DNA from 3 places in the Staphylococcus saccharolyticus genome. Region 1 is predicted to be linked to each of the others. Evidence: predicted binding sites of a transcription regulator. Region 1 holds the regulator's gene; each other region holds the start of a gene.
What was found. Region 1 encodes Rex, which represses fermentation and respiration genes when NADH is low (regulators of the CRP and FNR family bind a similar motif). Its sites were predicted from a motif close to TTGTGAAATATTTCACAA; they were not measured.
Positions count from the first base shown of each region.

Region 2: the regulator Rex is predicted to act here: its motif matches at 864-881, upstream of DYE57_RS02460 (nitrate reductase subunit alpha).
Region 3: the regulator Rex is predicted to act here: its motif matches at 861-878, upstream of pflB (formate C-acetyltransferase).

Region 1 is NZ_UHDZ01000001.1:862,552-864,836, forward strand. Features, by position in the region: gene abc-f (ribosomal protection-like ABC-F family protein) at 1-327, opposite strand, end outside; gene DYE57_RS04115 (redox-sensing transcriptional repressor Rex) at 687-1,322, shown strand; gene DYE57_RS04120 (hypothetical protein) at 1,451-1,732, shown strand; partial or broken gene DYE57_RS04125 (YeeE/YedE family protein) at 1,818-2,285, shown strand, end outside.
Region 2 is NZ_UHDZ01000001.1:552,543-554,827, forward strand. Features, by position in the region: gene cobA (uroporphyrinogen-III C-methyltransferase) at 1-789, shown strand, start outside; gene DYE57_RS02460 (nitrate reductase subunit alpha) at 945-2,285, shown strand, end outside.
Region 3 is NZ_UHDZ01000001.1:153,138-155,422, forward strand. Features, by position in the region: gene DYE57_RS12065 (cation efflux transmembrane domain-containing protein) at 1-333, shown strand, start outside; gene DYE57_RS12070 (hypothetical protein) at 275-640, shown strand; gene pflB (formate C-acetyltransferase) at 936-2,285, shown strand, end outside.

The DNA of each region.
Region 1 (2,285 bases):
GGCGAACCAATCAGTTTCTGATTTAAACATTTCTTCTATATTTTTTATATGTTTAAACGGTTTTGACATTTCTTCAAAAACAGTGGCGTCAGAATCAAGAGTCATTTGTTGTGTTAAATAACTCATTTTTAAATTTTTAATTTTAGAAATATGACCACTATCAAAATTTTCTACGCCTGCTATAATCTTCATTAAAGTTGATTTACCAGCACCGTTACGGCCGACAACTCCAATACGTTCTCCAGTTTTAACTTCAAAATTGACGTCTGTAAAGATATCTTCACCATCGAACGATTTTGAGATGTCATTAAGTTGTAAAAGTATCATTCGATTCTCACCTTTCTAATTTGTTTATTTAGGTATAAACTATATATAAACACTTAGTTTTTTTATTAATTTTATTTTATGGGAATTATAAATTATTAACTTTTTTATTGGAAATAAAAAACTATCTACAATCAATTCGGTGGGATAAGAAAAGTTTATTATACTCAATTATCTCTATTTTACAGTATTCATTGCTTACATGAAACTGAGATATTTATTTTTAAAATTTAATAATGTATAATATTTAAGTATTCGTTGTAGGCAATTATTTGTATTTTAAAAAGAGCCTTCAACTTAATTGACTACGTGTTTGAATACTTAAAATAGCATTAATTCAAACTTCAAGGGGGACAAAATGAATGCCAGAGAACACTAAAATTCCTCGAGCTACTCTAAAACGTTTACCTTTATATTATAGATTTGTAAGTATTCTAAAATCTAAAGGGATTGACCGAGTAAATTCAAAAGCAATCAGTGAAGCTTTACAAATAGATTCAGCAACTATTCGTCGAGACTTTTCTTATTTTGGAGAATTAGGTAAAAAAGGTTATGGATATAATGTCGATAGTATGTTGGAATTTTTCAAATCAGAGCTAAGTGAAAGCGATGAAATTAAAATCGCTATTGTGGGAGTAGGGAACTTAGGACGTGCGTTACTTACATATAATTTCTCAATTCATGATGAGATGACAATTACAGAAGCGTTTGATGTTAGAGAACACATCGTTGGCGAAGAAATTGGAAATGTAGTAGTTAAACATAGCGATGAAATTAAATCGGCAGTTGAAGCGGAAGATATCGATGTCGTAATTTTAACGACACCTGAGAAAGTAGCACAACAAGTTGTTAATCAACTTGTTAAAGCTGGTATAAAAGGTATACTTAATTTTACACCAAGTCGAGTTAAAACACCTCAAGATGTACAAGTTCATCATATTGATTTTGGTATTGAATTACAATCATTGTTATTCTTTATGAAAAATTATAGTAAATAATTTTTTAAAAAAGTCAAAAAGCATTACAATGCTAATATTAGCATCCTCATTGGAGGGTGCTTTTTTATTTAAGAAAAAATGATATATTATAATTAATTATATAAAAATAGATGAGGTGTGATGTCATTATGAGTATAGAAGCCAATTGCACATTTAAGCCGCATATTCAACGTATAATGATAGTTCCAGGTAGGCTTGCAATAGATGGAAATACACTGACTTTTAAGGCTTATGGAAAAGAGCTTACCCCCTTTAGTGTTGAATTTGACACGACTAAAATTGTTAGATATAAACATGTAAAGGGATTACTAGGTCATAAATTATTTATTTATTATAGTGATCATGAATGGTATAAGTTTAGTCAATTTTCAAAAGAAGAGCTCATTAATATTTTAAAAGAATTAGCATAAACTAATATTAAAATTTTGAATATTTGCAAAAAGATTCCTTTTTTACTATAACACCTTATATTTATATCGGAAAAGTATGGTAAAAATGTTATGGATGATTATTAGTGGACTTATGGTCGGTGTATTATTAGGTTTTGTAATGCAAAGAACACGCTTTTGCCTAGCAGGTGGCTTTAGGGATATGTATGTTCAAAAAAATAATAAGATGTTTTATGCATTACTTGTTACAATTACAATACAAAGTATTGGTTTGCTTATTCTTACGGGTGTTAATGTAATTATAGTTCCTACCCATACCTTTCCAATCATAGGTACTGTTATGGGTTCTTTTATTTTTGGTATAGGAATTGTGTTAGTGGGTGGTTGTGCTACAGGTACATGGTATAGAGCAGGTGAAGGATTGATTGGCAGTTGGATAATCTTAGTACTCAATGACCTCTGCTGTAACAAAAAATGGCGTTTTATTGCCAGTGATGCGTTTTATAAATGAACCTACTCATACAAGCTCGAGTATGTCTCAAACGATAGGTGTACCCAATTGGATACTTGTTTT
Region 2 (2,285 bases), 310 kb from region 1:
GCATCTCCTGAAACAAAAGTTATTAATGTAGGTAAAAAGCCATACTTTAAACATATTCAACAAGAAGAAATTAATTTGAAAATAGTTGAAGCTGCAAAACATTATCAATATGTAGTGCGATTAAAAGGTGGCGATCCTGCTATTTTTGGTAGAATTACTGAAGAAGTTCATACACTAGCAAAGCATCAAATTAACTATGAAATTGTTCCAGGAATAACGTCAGCTAGTGCAGCTGTAGCTTCGATGAATATGGGACTAACAATGCGCTCTGTTGCACCAAGTGTGACATTTTCAACTGGTCATTTTAAAGATTCTATTGATCATGATACAGATATACGAAATCTTATTAATGGTGGAACTTTAGCAATTTATATGGGGATTAAACGATTAGGCCATATTCTCAAACAAATAGAAACATATACAGATGAAGACTATCCAATTGCTATTGTCTTTAATGCTTCGTGTTTTAACCAACAAATTATTACCGGAACACTTAGTACGATTGAGCATGAATTAACATTACATCACCTAGATGGTCGACCGGGAATATGTATTTTAGGACATTTAATATCATACTTTGATAATACTTCAATATGTAAACATGAAATATTGTCGCACAAGTACTATGTTATCAAAGGAGATAAACCTCTAGCACTCGCTAAAGCTGAAGAACTATATGAAGATGGCTACCAATGTCTGATAGATTTTGATCACCATTATCATGTTTCACAACAACATTTATACAATGAGCTATTGCAATACAAAGAAATTGAATATGTATATGTTTAAAAAGAGGCACATTGGGTGCCTCTTTTTCTAGGGATTCCCCGTAATCAAATAGGTAAATCCCTAATATAAAAATATTGTGAAAAAATGTACAATTAAATTACATGATACATGTATGAGTGAGGATTAAACCTTTTATGGTGGGAGGATTAATATAAATGAGAAAATTTGGATTAAATTTCTTTAAACCAACAGAAAAGTTTAATGGAAATTGGTCAGTTTTGGAACATAAAAGTCGAGAATGGGAAAAAATGTATAGAGAAAGATGGAGCCATGATAAAGTTGTGCGAACAACGCATGGTGTTAACTGTACCGGTTCATGTTCTTGGAAAGTATTTGTTAAAAATGGTGTTATCACTTGGGAAAACCAACAAATAGACTATCCAAGTTGTGGTCCAGATATGCCTGAATTTGAACCTAGAGGGTGTCCTAGAGGTGCTTCATTTTCATGGTACGAGTATAGTCCTCTAAGAATTAAATATCCCTACATCAGAGGTAAGTTATTAGATTTGTGGACTCAAGCGCTTGATGAAAATAATGGTCATCGTATTGCGGCGTGGGCATCAATAGTCGAAGATGAGGATAAAGCAAAGCAATACAAAGAAGCAAGAGGTAAAGGTGGACATGTAAGAGCTAATTGGAAAGATGTCACAGATATCATTGCTGCGCAAATTTTATACACAATTAAAAAGGATGGCCCAGATCGAATTGCTGGTTTTACCCCAATTCCAGCAATGTCAATGATTAGTTATGCTTCTGGTGCTCGATTTATTAATTTACTCGGTGGGGAAATGTTGAGCTTTTATGACTGGTATGCCGATTTACCGCCAGCATCCCCTCAAATTTGGGGTGAACAAACTGACGTACCTGAATCTAGTGATTGGTACAATGCATCATATATTATTATGTGGGGGTCCAACGTTCCATTGACTCGTACACCCGATGCACATTTTATGACTGAAGTGAGATATAAAGGTGCAAAAGTTGTTTCAGTGGCACCAGATTATGCGGAGAATGTAAAATTTGCTGATAATTGGTTAGCACCAAACCCAGGTACTGATGCTGCAGTTGCACAAGCAATGACACATGTGATTCTACAGGAATTTTATGAAAATAATCCAAATGACAAGTTCATTAATTATGCTAAACAGTATTCTGATATGCCATTTGTCATTATGTTAGATGAAGATGACAATGGTTATAAAGCAGGGCGTTTTTTACGTGCAAGTGATTTAGGAATGTCTAGTGAGAATAGTGCATGGAAACCAGTTATTCAAGACAATATTAGCCAACAATTGCTTGTTCCAAATGGGACAATGGGGCAACGATGGGAAGAAGGAAAAGAGTGGAATTTAAAACTTGAAACAGATGATGGTACTCCAATTGAACCAGCTCTTTCTATGACTGAGAACGATTACGATATTACGACAATTCAATTTCCTTATTTCGATAGTAATGGAGCTGGTATTTTTAAAAGACCTATTGCTACAAGAACAATT
Region 3 (2,285 bases), 710 kb from region 1:
CCAAATCGTGAGTCTTTTCCATTTGGTAAGTATATTTTTCAACCATTGACTATCGTGTTTAATTCTTCAATACTACTGTTATTATGTATATTGTCACTTATATCTTCTATTTATGCTATTATGCATAACGGTAGAATAATCAACGCTGAAATCGGTTTAGGATATGGTATTTTTTCTTTCATAGGTTGTGGAATTATCTGTTTATTATTATCTAAAGATAAAAATAAATCGGATTTAATTTATGCTGAAATGCTTCAATGGCTTTTAGATACATGTGTTAGTTTTAATTGCTGGTATTGTACTCATTTTCATGCCTATAAGATTACTACTTAAAAATTTTAAAGAAATTATAACGATGTTTGCCTCTGATGAGATTCAGTATGACGTTTATAATATAGTCAAAAAAATGAATGTAAAATTTAATATTAATGAAGAAGACCTTAGAATTTCTAAAATGGGGCAAGTTATTTATATTGATTTACAAAAGATCGTAAGCGAGTCGTTACAGGTAAAAACTATTGATGAAGCAGATGAGTATCGAAATGAATTGATTGAGAAACTAAACAGAAACTTTAAAAATTTTGATAAATGGCTAAATGTCTCACTTACTCAACGATATTACTCAAACCAAATTAATTAAATCTGAAACTTTTAAATCACGTATTTGATAGTTATATAACATTATTTTAATGGTCGAAAATGGTCGAATGGTTATCTCCGTCTATCTTTTTAAAATGTTAATACTTGAAACAATTTTCTGAAATCTGTTATGCAACAGTACTAAAATTTCTGAAACTGTAATATTTTTTGTCACAGGTTCGTAATTTATTCAAAGTTTAGTAGAAAAGATGCCACAAATTATGTGAATAAAATCACATAATTTGTGCTAAACTATTGTTGAAAACGTTAAGCAAGATGAAATGGAGGCGGAGAGTATGTTAGAAACAAATAATCATACTAATGCTTGGCAAGGTTTTAAAAATGGTCGTTGGAATAAACACATTGACGTAAGAGAATTTATTCAATTGAACTATTCGTTATACGAAGGAGACGATGAATTTTTAGAAGGTCCTACGAAAGCAACTGAAGCACTTTGGGATCAAGTAATGCAGTTGTCTAAAGAAGAACGTGAACGTGGTGGTATGTGGGATATGGATACTAAAGTAGCATCTACAATCACTTCTCACGGTGCAGGTTATTTAGATAAAGACTTAGAACAAGTGGTTGGTGTACAAACTGAAAAACCATTCAAACGTTCAATGCAACCATTCGGTGGTATTCGTATGGCGAAAGCAGCTTGTGAATCATACGGTTATGAATTAGATTCTGAAACTGAAAAAATCTTTACTGAATATCGTAAAACTCATAACCAAGGTGTATTCGATGCATATTCTAAAGAAATGTTAAATTGTCGTAAAGCAGGTATTATTACTGGTTTACCAGATGCATACGGACGTGGCCGTATCATTGGTGACTATCGTCGTGTTGCTTTATACGGTGTGGATTTCTTAATGGAACAAAAACTTAAAGACTTCCAAACAATGTCTACTGAAATGTCAGAAGATGTGATTCGTTTACGCGAAGAATTATCAGAACAATATCGTGCATTAAATGACTTAAAAGAATTAGGTCAAATATATGGTTTCGATATTAGTCGTCCTGCAACAAACTTTAAAGAAGCTGTGCAATGGCTATACTTAGCTTATCTAGCAGCAATTAAAGAACAAAACGGTGCTGCAATGAGTTTAGGTCGTACGTCAACATTCTTAGATATTTATGCAGAACGTGACTTACAAAACGGTGATATCACTGAAAAAGAAGTTCAAGAAATCATTGACCACTTCATCATGAAATTACGTATCGTAAAATTTGCTCGTACACCAGAATACAATGAATTATTCTCTGGTGACCCAACTTGGGTAACTGAATCTATTGGTGGTGTTGGAATTGACGGACGTCCAATGGTAACTAAAAACTCATTCCGTTTCTTACACTCATTAGATAACTTAGGTCCAGCTCCAGAACCAAACTTAACAGTATTATGGTCTAGACGTTTACCTGAAAACTTCAAAGTTTATTGTGCAAAAATGAGTATTAAAACAAGTGCTATCCAATATGAAAATGATGATTTAATGCGTGAAAGCTATGGTGATGATTACGGCATTGCTTGTTGCGTATCTGCAATGAAAATTGGTAAACAAATGCAATTCTTTGGTGCACGTGCAAACTTAGCTAAAGCTATACTATATGCCATCAACGGTGGTAAAGATGAAAAATCTGGTAAA